4 regions of the Specibacter sp. NPDC078692 genome follow, and region 2 is predicted to be linked to each of the others. Evidence: riboswitches for the same ligand, from Rfam matches in the RefSeq annotation. Region 2 holds a riboswitch; each other region holds the start of a gene.
The links. A riboswitch is a leader RNA that binds a small molecule or an ion and turns the genes downstream of it on or off. The one in region 2 is predicted to bind S-adenosylmethionine.
Positions count from the first base shown of each region.

Region 1: linked by a shared signal. The riboswitch ahead of AB0O97_RS00450 (bifunctional o-acetylhomoserine/o-acetylserine sulfhydrylase) and the one ahead of AB0O97_RS17505 (hypothetical protein) in region 2 are both predicted to bind S-adenosylmethionine.
Region 3: linked by a shared signal. The riboswitch ahead of AB0O97_RS07660 (OsmC family protein) and the one ahead of AB0O97_RS17505 (hypothetical protein) in region 2 are both predicted to bind S-adenosylmethionine.
Region 4: linked by a shared signal. The riboswitch ahead of AB0O97_RS15525 (ABC transporter ATP-binding protein) and the one ahead of AB0O97_RS17505 (hypothetical protein) in region 2 are both predicted to bind S-adenosylmethionine.

Region 1 is NZ_JBFBLV010000001.1:110,874-114,347, forward strand. It holds gene AB0O97_RS00445 (Tex family protein) at 1-715, shown strand, start outside; SAM riboswitch class IV at 1,073-1,189, shown strand; gene AB0O97_RS00450 (bifunctional o-acetylhomoserine/o-acetylserine sulfhydrylase) at 1,267-2,583, shown strand; gene AB0O97_RS00455 (homoserine O-acetyltransferase) at 2,694-3,474, shown strand, end outside.
Region 2 is NZ_JBFBLV010000033.1:39,446-42,919, reverse strand. It holds gene AB0O97_RS17515 (MBL fold metallo-hydrolase) at 1-855, opposite strand, end outside; gene AB0O97_RS17510 (helix-turn-helix transcriptional regulator) at 1,069-2,037, shown strand; gene AB0O97_RS17505 (hypothetical protein) at 2,034-2,336, opposite strand; SAM riboswitch class IV at 2,349-2,460, opposite strand; gene AB0O97_RS17500 (sodium:solute symporter) at 2,561-3,474, opposite strand, start outside.
Region 3 is NZ_JBFBLV010000008.1:2,522-5,995, reverse strand. It holds gene AB0O97_RS07670 (LLM class flavin-dependent oxidoreductase) at 1-563, shown strand, start outside; gene AB0O97_RS07665 (NAD(P)-binding domain-containing protein) at 560-1,258, shown strand; gene AB0O97_RS07660 (OsmC family protein) at 1,452-2,015, opposite strand; SAM riboswitch class IV at 2,053-2,172, opposite strand; gene AB0O97_RS07655 (ABC-F family ATP-binding cassette domain-containing protein) at 2,403-3,474, shown strand, end outside.
Region 4 is NZ_JBFBLV010000025.1:31,794-35,267, reverse strand. It holds gene AB0O97_RS15535 (polysaccharide deacetylase family protein) at 1-341, opposite strand, end outside; gene AB0O97_RS15530 (CoA-binding protein) at 392-808, opposite strand; SAM riboswitch class I at 903-1,016, shown strand; gene AB0O97_RS15525 (ABC transporter ATP-binding protein) at 1,107-1,868, shown strand; gene AB0O97_RS15520 (aliphatic sulfonate ABC transporter substrate-binding protein) at 1,926-2,966, shown strand; gene AB0O97_RS15515 (ABC transporter permease) at 2,963-3,474, shown strand, end outside.

The DNA of each region.
Region 1 (3,474 bases), on a different contig from region 2:
GGGCACTCATGAGCTTGCCGGTGGTCTCGGCGCGGTGGCATCCGTGAACCCGGCCGATTTCATCGAGGGTGAGTTTGGTTTACCCACTGTCAAAGACATCATTGCCGAGCTGCAAAAGCCTGGGCGTGACCCCCGTCCGCGCTTTGAAACCGCCACGTTTACCGACGGCATCGAGAAAATCACCGATCTGCGCCCCGGCATGATTTTGGAAGGGACCGTCTCCAATGTGGCCGCGTTTGGCGCCTTCGTGGATATTGGCGTGCACCAAGACGGGCTGGTCCACGTCTCGGCCATGAGCAACAGCTTCGTGTCCGATCCGCACGCTGTAGTTAAGTCCGGCCAAGTGGTGCGCGTGAAGGTTCTGGAAGTAGAGCCCGAACGCAAACGTATTTCGCTCACCCTGCGCCTGGACGATGAGGTGGGTGCCGGTGCCGGTGCTGGTGCGCGTGCCGGTGCGGGCGCCGGCGCTAACTCGCGTGCCCGCAGCAAAGGCGCCAACCCCGGCCAGGGTTCTACCCAAGGTTCCGGCCAAGGCTCAAGTCAGGGCCGCCGGCCGGGTGGGCAGGGTCCCAGGGCTGCAGACGTGCAGAGCCCACGGGGTGCCGGCGCGCAGAGCCCCCGGGGTGCCGGCGCGCAGGGTCGTCCCAATACCGCGGCACCGTCGGCCAATACAGCCTTGGCCGAGGCGCTGCGCCGGGCAGGGCTGGGCAAGTAGCGCCACAAAGCAGTCCGGCGACGTTGCAGCTGCGCTTGGTTGCGACGTAACCACGCGCCCGTCCAAAGGACTGGCGGCCACTGCGTGAACTCATACGCACGACTGAACGTTACTGGCGCGTATAGACACTCATGCGCACCACTTGCGGCCAGTGGTGCGTATGAGTTTGCTACTCCTACGCAACCCAGGCGGCCCAACCCAATCAGCCCAATGGAAGGGGGAGTGTCCGGCGTCGTTCATCAGTCAGAAATTTGGACAAGGGCACCTTTGTCGCGAAAATTCAAGGACATCTTCGGCCAAAGTCATAAACTCGTCACAATCTTGCAAGCGCGCGGAGATTCTTTCACACTGGATGCAGGTCATGAGTGTCAGCGCACAGCCCCGGCTTGCTGACCGGCAACCCTCCTTCCGCGGTGGGGTGCCCCGGGTGAGGACCTGGCATCGAGCCATCCGGCTCCGGTGCAAGCGCGGGCCATCAGCAACGCAACCCTCCACGCATTGTGCGCAGGAGGCTTCGCAGGTGCAGGCCTCTAGTGTTAAAGGAAACAGCCATGAGCAACGGTTGGTCATTTGAAACCCGTCAGATCCACGTAGGCCAGGAGCCCGACGCCACCACCGGCGCCCGTGCATTGCCGATCTACCAGACAACTTCGTTTGTGTTCCCGTCGGCAGAAAGTGCCGCGGCACGGTTCGCCTTGGCCGAACTGGAACCCATCTACACCCGCATCGGCAACCCCACCACGGATGCCGTGGAGCAGCGCGTCGCCAACCTCGAAGGCGGCGTCGGCGCACTCCTGCTGGCATCGGGGCAGGCGGCAACCACCTTCGCCATTTTGAACATTGCAGAAGCCGGCGACCACATTGTCTCCAGCCCCAGCGTGTACGGCGGCACGTTCAACCTGCTGGCCCACTCGCTGAAGAAGCTCGGCATCGAGACCACCTTTGTTTCGGACCCCGACAACCTGGACGAATGGCGTGCGGCCGTCAAGCCGAACACCAAGGCGTTCTTCGGCGAGACGGTCTCCAACCCGCGCCAGGACGTGCTGGACCTGGAAAACATCAGCGCCATCGCCCACGAAGCCGGCGTGCCGCTGATCGTGGACAACACCCTCGCAACGCCGTACCTGCTCCGCCCGATTGAGTGGGGTGCCGATATCGTCATCCATTCGGCCACCAAGTACCTGGGCGGTCACGGCACAGCCATCGGCGGCGTGATTGTTGACAGTGGAAACTTCGACTTCGCGGCAAACCCGGAGAAGTTCCCCGGCTTCAACACCCCCGACGAGACGTACAACGGCCTGGTCTATGCCCGTGACCTCGGCGTGGGCAGCGCACTCGGTGCCAACCTGGCCTACATCCTCAAGGCCCGCGTCCAGCTGCTGCGCGACCTCGGATCCGCCATCTCCCCGTTCAACGCCTTCCTGATTGCCCAGGGCATCGAGACGCTGAGCCTGCGCGTGGAACGCCACGTCAGCAACGCCGTCACGGTCGCCGAATGGCTCGAAGCCAACGAGAACGTTGAAGCCGTTGCCTACGCCGGCATCCCTTCAAGCCCCTGGTTTGAGCGTGGCCGCAAGTACGGTCCCAACGGTGTTGGCGCCATCATCTCCTTCGACATCAAGGGCGGCATCGAGGCTGGCAAGCGCTTTGTGGACGGCCTCGAGCTGCACTCGCACGTGGCCAACCTGGGCGACGTCCGATCCCTCGTGATCCACCCGGCCTCCACCACCCATGCCCAGCTCTCACCCGAGCAGCAGCTTGCCGCGGGTGTGCGGCCCGGAGCCGTTCGGCTGTCCGTCGGCCTGGAAAACGTCGCCGACATCATCGCAGACCTGGAAGCCGGATTCCGCGCCGCAAAATCGGCGTGATCCCAGTGGGACACACGGTGGACAAGGGCTTGTTTTCCTCCGGGTTCGCACCAGCTGCAGCTGAACCCGTTGGTGCGGACTTCTGCGCGGCTGTAGGACGGGGCGGTGGTGTGTTGCGCTCCATCCAGATTGGCGCACTCCCGCTGGAAGCCGGGGGCGAGCTGCCGTCGGTGACCATGGCCTTTGAATGCTGGGGCACCCTGAACGCAGCCGGCGACAACGCTGTACTCATCCAGCACGCACTGACCGGCAGCACGCACGTTAGCCGCGGCGATTCCGAAGAAGATGGCTGGTGGGAAGGCTTGGTGGGTCCCGGCGAAGTCATCGACACCAACAAGTACTTTGTGGTGTGCGCCAACATGATTGGTGGTTGCTATGGCACCACCGGGCCCTCCAGTATTGCCGCGGATGGCAAGCCCTACGGTTCTCGCTTCCCGTTCATCACCATCCGCGATTCTGTCGAGGCCGAGGCGCTCTTGGCCGAGAAACTGGGCATCGCCTCCTGGTTCGCTGTCATTGGCGGATCCATGGGCGGCGCGCGGGCCTTGGAATGGGCGCTCATGTACCCGGACCGTGTGCGGCGCTGCGCCGTGGTGGCCTCCTGCGCCGCCAGTACCGCTGAGCAAATTGCCTTTGCCCAGGCGCAGGTGCTCGCCATCCGGCAGGATCCCCACTTCGCTGGCGGGGATTATTACGACGGCGCCGCTCCCACCACCGGGCTGGGGCTGGCCCGGCGCATCGCCCACATCACCTACCGCTCTGAGGCTGACATGGGTCAGCGTTTTGGTCGCAAGGCCCAGGACGACGGCGGCACCATCAGCCATGCGCGTCTCGGCCCCGACTCCGGGGGTAGGTTCGCGATCGAAAGCTATCTGGACCACCAAGCACACA
Region 2 (3,474 bases):
TGCGGGAAACATGGTCAGTCCCTTCTCTGCGGCCTCGGGGAAGATCCGCTCCCGGGTGGCATTTGCCGTGGCCGGGTCCTCGTCGAAGCAGCTGGAGGTATGGACGTCGTGGACCTGGGCCGGACTGTGCAGGGTGTCGCCGACGAATAGCACTTCCTCGCCGTTCGAGGAGAGCCGCACGATCGATGCGCCCGGTGTGTGGCCAGGCGCGGCTTCGAGGGTCAACGCCTTATCGATGCGATGCTGACCGCTCCATGCTGTGGCCTGACCGGCGTCGAACACGGGCATAATGCTATCTGCCCAGACGGTGTGCGCGCCCTCGCCCATGATGGTGGAATTGCCGCTGGCAGGATTCCAAAAATCGAGATCCTTGGCCGGCAGCAGGTACTCCGCGTTAGGGAACGTCGGCACCCAGACCCCGTCCACGAGCCTGGTGTTCCAGCCAACGTGGTCGGCATGCAGGTGGGTATTTACCACGACGTCCACGTCCTGCGGTGCGATGCCCGCCGCGGCGAGCCGGCCCAGGAATTCGGTCTGCAATTGCGACCAGCTGGGCACGTCGGGTCGGTCCTTGTCGTTGCCGACGCACGTGTCAATGAGGATCACTTTTCCGCCACTGCGCAGAACCCAGGTCTGCATGGCGACGCGGGCCGTGCTGCTCAAGACGGTGTCGCCGTCGGATTCAAGGAAGTGGGGCCGCAACTGGTCGGCGCCGCCTGTCCAAGCCGCGGGATCCGTGCCGGGGAAGAATTGCTCCGGGGTCATGCCAATGCTGCCGACGCTTTCAACGACGCGAGTTACGGTGACGTCTCCGATGGTGAGGACTGGGGCGGTTTCAAGGTTGGAAATTGTCATGGTGATCTGTGCTTTCGCTCGGTGGATTCGTTCTGTGGATTCATTCGATGGCTATGTGAAGTACCGGGGCAACGTGAAGGTAAGTCCCGGCGGGCTGTGTTCTTCCAGCCCTGAAATCCAGTATTCGTTCCAGCGGGGAATCGTGGCACTCCCGCTTTTGCCTACCACTGACAGGGGTAGGCAGCATTGCGTGAAAGGCAGCAGACTAGGGGCATGACATCTCAGGACAATGGCGAGCTGGGTGCTTTTCTGCAGGCACGCCGTGAACGCATTACCCCGAAACAAGCCGGTCTCACGCTGTATGGCGACCGGCGCCGTGTGGCCGGGCTGCGCCGTGAGGAGTTGGCAATGCTGGCTGGAGTCAGTTCTTCCTATTACACAAGGCTGGAACAGGGGCGCTCACGCAATGCCTCACACCAGGTTCTGGATGCTCTAGCCACAGCACTGCAGCTCAACAGCGCCGAACGGGCCCACTTGATTCGGCTAGGGACAACCCCTAAGCGCCGCCCGGGAACCCCTAAACCGCCTATAGAGCACGCCGATCCGGCTCTGCTGGAACTGCTGGCGGCTGTCGGTGACGTACCAGTGCTCATTCTGGGCCGGCGCAGTGACGTTCTCGCCTGGAATTCCTTGGGCCACGCGCTGCTTGCACCACATCTAGATATAGCGGCGCCACTATCGCCTGCAGCGCGACCGAACATGGCATCCATGGTCTTCCTGGACACTGAAACTCGTGCCCTGTATCTGGACTGGCCATCCAAAAGCCGTGCTGTGGTGGGCAATTTGCGGCTCATCGCCGGCAAGTACCCCGAGGATCCGCTACTGGCTCAACTGGTGGGTTCCTTGGCCGTAGCCAGCCCAGAGTTCGCTTCTCTTTGGGCCGACCACAGGGTTCAACCGTGCGCGACTGCTGTGTACGAACTGGCGCACCCGCTCATCGGAAAACTTGCGCTGACCCAACAGACCCTCAGATCGGTGGAGCACCCCGATCAAACCTTCGTAACGCACACGGCTGCGACGCACACGGCTGTCCCTGGATCGTCGGCGCGAGAAGCGCGAGAAGGGCGAGAGGCGCTGGTGCTGCTGGCGCAACTGGTGGGAACCGCGCAGGCCGAGGCAGACAATGCTGCCCGGCTGCACACGCAGCCGCACACCCAGCGGCGCGATAGTGAACGGCGCTAGAAAGCGGAGAGCCGGAACCCCACGTTGCGGCCGGCCCGCACACCGCTCTGCGCCACCGTGACGACCAAGGTGCCCAGCTCTGGAATCCAGCGGGCCGGGCGAACCGCCTGGGTCAGGGCTGTGGCAAGCTGTTGCGGCTCCTGCGTCTGATAGTCGTGGAAGCCGTTGGGGGTTTGAAAGGAAACGGCGCCGCGGTTCACATCTACCGAAGGCAGCACCGGAATTCCGGTGGATTTTGCGGGGGCGGACTGCCCAACATTTTGGCGCTGACGGGGCGTGACAGGGGTGCTCGAAGACATGGCGATGACCTTTGCTTGCTCTTGCCCAACGGAGGTTTCCGCGGGCCGCTTCCTCATCCGAACCACCCGTGAAGCATGGGGTTGGCGTGCGGCCAGTCGGAGCTTGGCGCCGCATCTCTTGAAGCTGTCCTCTACACTACTGTTTTAACGGCCGACGGCGGATGGTGACGTAATAAATTACGTCACCATCCGCCGTCGTACTTCTGAGAAGGTTACTTCACGAGTTACTTCACCAAGGTGGCAGCGTCCTCATCCGGGTTGGAGTCCGTGGCCGCCGCGGCGAGGCGGTCGTCCCAGCCCTTGCGGATGTGCGCGGGGGTCGCCGGGGTCAACAGGGAGATGACAACGTAGACCAGCAGCGAGGCGATGAGGCCGAAGTAGATGGGCTCGTTGGCGTAGATGCCGTCGGCGCTGGGGATGATTGAGGTGGCGTACAGAACCAACATGACCAGGGTCAGTGCGCAACCTACGGCCATGGACCAGGCGGCGCCGAGGCCCGTGCCGCGCTTCCAGACCAGACCGCCGATGATGGCCACGAGCAGGCCGCCAACCAGGATGTCGTAAGCGATGGTGAGGGCGAAGACCACATCGTTGACCACGATGGAGATGACGATCACCATGACACCCAGGATCAGTACGTACCAGCGGTTGGCGCGGACGTCGTGCTCGGGGTTGGCGGTGTCGGAGGCATCGATGGTCTTGCCGAACCAGCTTGCAACGAAGGGGACAACGTCTTTGCGGGCCACCGTGGCGGCGGCAATCAGGGCGCCGGACGCGGTGGACATCATGGCGGCCACGGCGGCGGCCATGACAATGCCGCCGATGCCCATGGGCAGCAGGTAGGTGGCTACTTCGGCGTAGACAACGTCCTTGCCTAGGCCTGCAACATCGATGTCTGGCAGTGCCACAAAGGCGGCCATGCCGATCATGGCACCGGCAACGCCGTACAGGATGCAGTAGATGCCGGCCGTGGCGCCGCCCCACCGGGCCACCTGCGGATCGCGGGCGGTGAAGACGCGCTGCCAAATGTCCTGACCGATGAGCAAGCCCAAGGTGTAGACCACAAAGTAGGTGATGATGGTCTGTACGCCGATGCCATCCCACTGGAAGAAGCTGGCGTCAACGCGTTCCTTGATGC
Region 3 (3,474 bases), on a different contig from region 2:
CCACCATCTATCCTCGTCCCGTCAACAACAATCTGGACATCTGGATCGCCACGGGTGGCACCCCCAGCTCAACAGCACGGGCCGCAGCATTGGGCACCAACGTCATCTACGCACTGCTCGGCGGAGCCGTCAGCAACTTCGCCCGGCACGCGCAGCTCTTCCGGGCCGGAGCCGAGCAAGCCGGGCACGATGCCAAGGCACTCAAGGTGGGGGTCAGCGCCGTCGGACTTGTCAGTAAGAACAATGCCACGGAGACGTTTTACCCGTACTGGCGCCGAGTCATGGAGGACATTGCCCGCGAGCGCGGCTTCACCCCTCCCAACCGCATCAGCTACAACATGCAGACCGCACCGGCCGGCGCCATCTATACAGGTACCCCGGAACAGGTCGCCGAGAAGATCCTGCTCACGCATCAGCACATGGGCCACGACCGCCACATCCTGGAAATGGATTTCGCCTCGGTGCCGCAAACCGACGTCCTGAAGTCCATTGAACTCTTCGGCACCGAGGTCAAGCCCTTGATCGATGCAGAACTCCGCAACACAAAGAAGGTAAGCGCATGAGCCAGCAGTCCCCCGCCCTCCACGATCCGGCAACCACCACCATTGGCATCCTCGGCGCCGGAAAAGTAGGCACCGGCGTTGCCCGGCAGGCCATCAAGGCCGGCTACCGTGTGCTGATTGCCGCCTCCGGGGACCCGAAAAAGATCGACTTGATCGTCTCTGTCATGGCTCCCGGCGCCATCGCCGTCTCAGCGCAGGACGCCATGGAGCTCTCCGATTTGGTGGTGCTTTCGGTGCCGCTGCACAAATTCCGCACGCTGGATCCGGCCGCTCTTGCCGGCAAGCACGTCCTGGACACCATGAACTATTGGCGCGACACCAACGGCGATATGCCAGAGCTGGCCGAGGCGCGCTCCAGCTCGGAAATGGTGCACGCCCATCTTCCCGGCGCCCGGCTCGCGAAATCGCTGAACCACATTGGCTACCACGAGCTGGAGTTGGATGCCCGTGACGCCGGAGCCGCTGATCGCCGCGCGCTGGCCGTTGCCTCGGACGATCCCGAGACTCGCGCTATGGTGCTGAACTTCGTGGAGCACCTGGGGTTTGACGCGGTCGACGCCGGTCACCTCGCCCAAGGCGCTGCATTCGAACCGGACACCCCCATCTTCACCGGCACCTACGATGAGGCTGGGTTGCAGGCAGAACTTCTGGCACATGCCGCTACTGCACAAGCTGAGCTCAGCCCCGTCGCCTAGACGCCTTGACGCTTTGAAGCCTTGAAGCCTTGAAGCCTTGAAGCCTTGAAGCTTAGAGGCATAGGCGGCTATTCCTCTGGACACTTAGGTCTCTGGATCTGAGCCCGACGCTTGCCGGTGCGGTCGATTCCCTATGCTTTATCCTCGATCACGCACCGGCTAGCGCCGTCTGGACCAGCATCTAAATCAGCGCTCACACCTTGGTGATGAAGGTGCGGAACGGTGTCGGGTTACTGAATAGATCTTGGACGGGGCAACGCGCCTCCACGGTGCGGGCCAGTTCGTCATACCGTTCCTGTGTTTCCGGACCGCTGATGTTCACTGCCAGACGGATATCACTGAACCCCGGGCGCACGGTGTCATCCAGACCAAATAGGCCGCGCACGTCCAGATCCCCCTCGGCGTTGATGGTGATGTCATCCACCTGAATGCCGAGCTGCTCGGCGTACAGCCGGTACACCACAACTTGGCAGGAAATGATGGCACCCAACGCGTATTCCACCGGGCTGGCAGCCACGTCGTCGCCGGCCAACGCGGCGGGCTCGTCCACGGTGAATTGGTGCTTTCCGGAGCTGATGCGGGTGGCCACCGAACCCACGCCCACGCCGTCAACTTTGTAGGTCAGCTTTGCGCTATCCGGGTTGGCACCGATCCGCTGCGCCCATGCTGCACCGGCCTCGCCGAGGCGGGCTGAACGGAGGGCTGCGTCATCGATCGACGGGATAAAAGTTGATTCGCTAAGTGTTGCTTCACTCATGGTGGTGTCCTTCGTATGAAGGCGAGTGCGAGGCACTGCGCCATACTTACGCCAACGGCTGGTGTCGAAGGCGTCGAATCCTCACCTGGGGCACCCCACTATGGTTGCGAGGGTTGCCGTTCGACCGGCCAGGGCCGCATGGTCGAAACTCTTGATTCTGACTCTCAGTCTGCCTACCACTGGTCCCCGCGGGCAAGGATTCCGTCACACAGGGCAACATCACGACATCCATCCGTGAGTTATGGCCGTTTAGGGTGCTCTAAACAGCCATAACTCACGGATGAATTCGACATCAGGCTCCGCCGGGACAGGCAGGAGCGGAAGGCAGGTCCAGCAGCTCCGGAGGGCAGGTCCGTCCACCACCTAGAAGCAACTTAAGATGGATACATGAGCGCAACACTTGTGGCAAAGGACCTTTCCGGCGGCCACGCCCACCGCACCCTGTTCACTGGTCTCTCCTTCACGGTGGCCCCCGGCGACGTCATTGGCGTAGTCGGCGCCAACGGAGCCGGAAAATCAACACTTTTGAGCCTCCTCGCCGGCGCTGCAACCCCGCAAGGCGGCACCGTGAGCACAGCACCGCAGGACGCCTTCGTCGGATGGTTGTCGCAGGAGCATGAGCGACTCGACGGCGAGAGTATCGCCGCGTACATTGGCCGGCGCACCGGCTGCACCGCCGCCACTGAAGCCATGGAATCCTCCGCCGAAGCCCTGGGTTCCGGCAATTCCGCCGACGACGACCGCTACGCCACAGCTCTGGATCACTGGCTGGCGTGCGGCGCCGCAGACCTCGATGAGCGCATCCCAGCCACCCTGGCCGAGCTCGGTCTGGATGTTGGCCCCGAGGCCGCCATGACAGGGCTTTCTGGCGGGCAGGCCGCGCGCGTTGCCCTGGCCGCGCTCCTGTTGAGCCGCTTCGACATCGTGCTACTAGATGAGCCCACCAACGATCTGGATCTGGCCGGGCTGGCCCGGCTCGAGGAGTTCGTGAAGGGACTGCGTGGCGGGGTGGTGCTGGTGTCCCACGATCGTGAGTTCCTGGCTCGCACCATCACCTCCGTGGTGGAGCTGGATCTGGCACAGAACAAGGTGGGCGTGTACGACGGCGGCTACGATTCCTTCCTCGAGGAACGCGCCATCGCCAAACGCCACGCCCGGGAGGCCTATGACGAGTTCGCCGACAAAAAGGCTGACCTCGTGGGACGGGCCCGTGTACAGCGCGAATGGAGCTCCCAGGGCGTGCGCAACGCCATGAAAAAGAGCCCCGACAATGACAAGATTCGGCGCAAGGCGGCCAGCGAATCCAGCGAGAAGCAGGCGCAGAAGGTGCGGCAGATGGAGTCCAGGATCGCCCGTCTGGACGAAGTTGAGGAGCCACGCAAGGAATGGGCGTTGCAGTTCAGCATTGGCGCAGCCCCGCGCTCCAGCACCGTAGTTTCCACCCTGAACGAAGCTGTAG
Region 4 (3,474 bases), on a different contig from region 2:
AGCCCTTCAAGGGTGTCTACCCTCCCGGTGGCCGGGTTAGTCGCTGGCTGAGCGCTGGGGACTTCCGACGCCGGAGCTTGCGTACTCGAGGCAGTGCCAGTCGCCGCGGGGGTACTCGAGGCAGTGGCTCTCTCGGGAGGAGTTTTTGTGACCGGGTTGCTTGCGACGGGGGTACTTATGGGCGGCGCGGTAGTAGCTGGCGCAGTTACTGGGCCCGGCAGCGCTGAACTGTTGGTGTTGACCCACCACAGGCCGGTGGCCACGAGTGCAATCGCTAGGAGCAACACCGAAAAAGCCACCCAACGGCCACGGCTGGGTGAAAGGTCAAGATGGCGGGGCATGGCAGCTTTCCTTATTTCTGAAGATCGTCGTTCAGCACAGCCTGCGCCGCTTACAACCCGAGTTTTGCGGCTTCAATCTTGGGACAGGTATTCATCACCACGTCCAGTCCTGCAGCTTGTGCACGTTGGGCCGCGTCCTCGTCAATAACGCCCAGCTGGAGCCAGACAGCCTTGGCACCCACCGCGATGGCCTGGTCTACAACATCACCCACCCGGGTGGAATTTACAAAACAGTCCACCACGTCGATGGTTCCGGGGACCTCGGCCAAGGCTTTGTACCCCTTGGCACCATGGACGTCATCGCCTTTCAAACTCACCGGGATGATCTCCTGGCCCAGGTGCTGCTGGAGGTACAAGGAAACACCGACGGCAGGTCGCAGCGGATTACCGGACAAGCCCACAACAGCCCAGCGACCGGGTGTGGTCAAGAGCCGGCGGATGAGCTGCGGGTCATTGAGGTGTGCCATGTTACGAGCCTAGTCCTCCCACCGATTGTTACGCTTCGCGAACTCCACCCGCTTGCCGATTTCTGCCGCACACCACTACGTCCTAGTCTTGAGATGACCATCCCGAGCGGCCGAGAGATCTGGCTCATTGACGCCGCAGCAACCCTGGTTGACACCTTTGTAGAAGGAGTCATCGCCGGCAGGGTGCTACCGCCAGGAACGATGGAGTGTTGTGATGTCTGCTTTACTTTCGCCCTCGGTGTCTGCCGAACCAGTGGCGCCACCAACAATAGTTTCTGATCCCCAGGGCACTGCGGCCATGCCGGTTTCCTTTCATGGGCTTGGCAGGTCTTTCAGTTCCAAGGCCGGCACCCACACCGTGCTCCGTGATGTTTCCTTTGACATTCAGGCCGGGGAAATCGTAGCCCTACTGGGACCTTCTGGCTGCGGAAAATCCACCCTCCTGCGTGCCGTTGCCGGACTCGACGCTCCCAGCAGCGGCTCCGTGAGCATTGATGGAACAGCCGTAACCGGCATTGATTCACGCTGTGCCGTAGCCTTCCAGGAACCTCGGCTCCTGCCCTGGAAGTCGATCGCCAGCAACGTGGCGATCGGGGTTCCTGCCGGAGCCGACTCCGCCCGCAGCCGCCTCGTGGTGGAAAATCTGTTGGAACTGGTGGGTCTATCCGCCTTCGCCGGGCACCGGCCGCGGGAAATCTCCGGCGGCATGGCCCAGCGCGCATCCTTGGCCCGCGCCTTGGCTCGCAACCCTGGAGTTCTATTGCTTGACGAGCCCTTTGGCGCGCTGGATGCCCTGACTAGAATCACCATGCAGGACCTGCTGCTGGATATCCATTCGGCAGAACCGACCACGGTTCTGTTGGTCACTCACGACGTAGATGAGGCATTGCAGCTCGCGGACCGGATCATCCTGTTGGGCTCCGACGGCACGGACCAGCCCGGTTGCACCATTGTGCGCACCGTGGACGTGCCCGGCACACGCCCCCGCGACCGGGCATCAACAGAACTGGCCGGGCTGCGCAGCTCACTGCTTACCAGCCTCGGCGTCGACGGCCACTAGCCGCTACTTTTTACTTTCTCTCTTTCACTCTTCAGCACACCCATTTTAAGGACCACCATGTCTAATTCAGCTCTTTTCAACCGACGCTCATTCCTCGGATTCACAGCCGCCGTTTCCGCTTTGGCCCTTGCCGGCTGCACCGGTGAGAATGCAGCCACCGACGCTGCTGGCAAGGTGGGCGGCTCCGATACACTCAACATCGACTTCGCCACCTACAACCCGCTCAGCCTGATTATCAAGGAGAAGGGCTGGCTGGAGGCAACTCTGGCCGAGAAAAACGTCACCGTGAAGTGGTTGCAATCGGCTGGTTCCAACAAGGCCAATGAGGCACTGCGTGCTGGCGCCATCGACGTTGGTTCCACGGCAGGCTCCGCGGCGCTGTTGGCACGCGCCAACCGCTCCCCCATCAAGACAATCTCGCTCTACTCCCAGCCTGAGTGGGCGGCCCTAGTCACTAACAAGGACTCCGGTATTACCAAAGTTGCTGATCTCAAGGGCAAGTCCGTGGCGGCGACCAAGGGCACCGACCCCTACTTCTTCCTAGTCCAGGCCCTGGAAGAAGCCGGCCTGAGCACCAAGGACGTGACGGTGGAGAACCTCCAGCACGCTGACGGAAGAGCAGCTCTGGCGAACGGTTCAGTAGACGCGTGGTCTGGTCTGGATCCCATCATGGCCACAGCCGAGCAGGAAGGCGCCACCCTCTTCTACCGGAACCTTGATTTCAACACCTACGGATTCCTCAACGCCACCGAATCATTCCTCAAGGACAAGCCCGAGTTGGCACAGACCGTGGTGGACGCTTATGAAAAGGCTCGTATCTGGGCTGCGGCCAATCCTGAGGAAACGGCTCAGATCCTGGCAGATGCCGCTGGTCTGAAGCCAGCAGTTGCCACCACCGTGATTCTCGAGCGCAGCAACCTGGATGTCTCCGGAGTTCCGGGCGAGAAGCAGCGCGCCGTCTTGGCCAAGATTGGGCCCACCTTTGTTGAGCTCGGCGACGTCAAGACGCAGGCCGAAGTGGACACCGCTCTGGAGACCCTGCTGGATGATTCCTTCGCGCTGAAGGCAAATCCTGATTCAATCAAGGAATCCGCATGAGCCACCTAGGCAACCCCGGGGCAACAGGCAACGCTGTGCTGCCAACTTCTGTTGAAGGTTTCACCGCCGTCGGCGTCACCACGCTGAAGCCCGGCGCTCCAACACCAACACCCCGGATCCTTCGCGGTGCTGGCGGCTGGGTCAAGTTGGGCTTGGGCCTCATTCTTCCGGTCATCATTTTGCTCGCCTGGCAGCTCAGTACCGCGGCAGGTATTTTCTCTCCGGTCCAGCTACCCTCGCCACGATCAGTATTGGAGGCCGGGACAGAACTCATTGCCCGCAATGAGCTGTTCGGCCACATTGCCATCTCCACGCAGCGAGTCCTCCTTGGCTTCCTGATCGGAGCCGTGCTGGGTGTCTCTTTGGGAGCTCTTGTGGGGCTTTCAAAGGTCTCCGAGGTTCTGCTGGGGCCCACCATCGGCGCGCTCAGGGCCGTACCGTCCTTGGCATGGGTGCCGCTGTTGATCCTCTGGATGAAGATTGGTGAGGACTCCAAGGTCACGCTGAT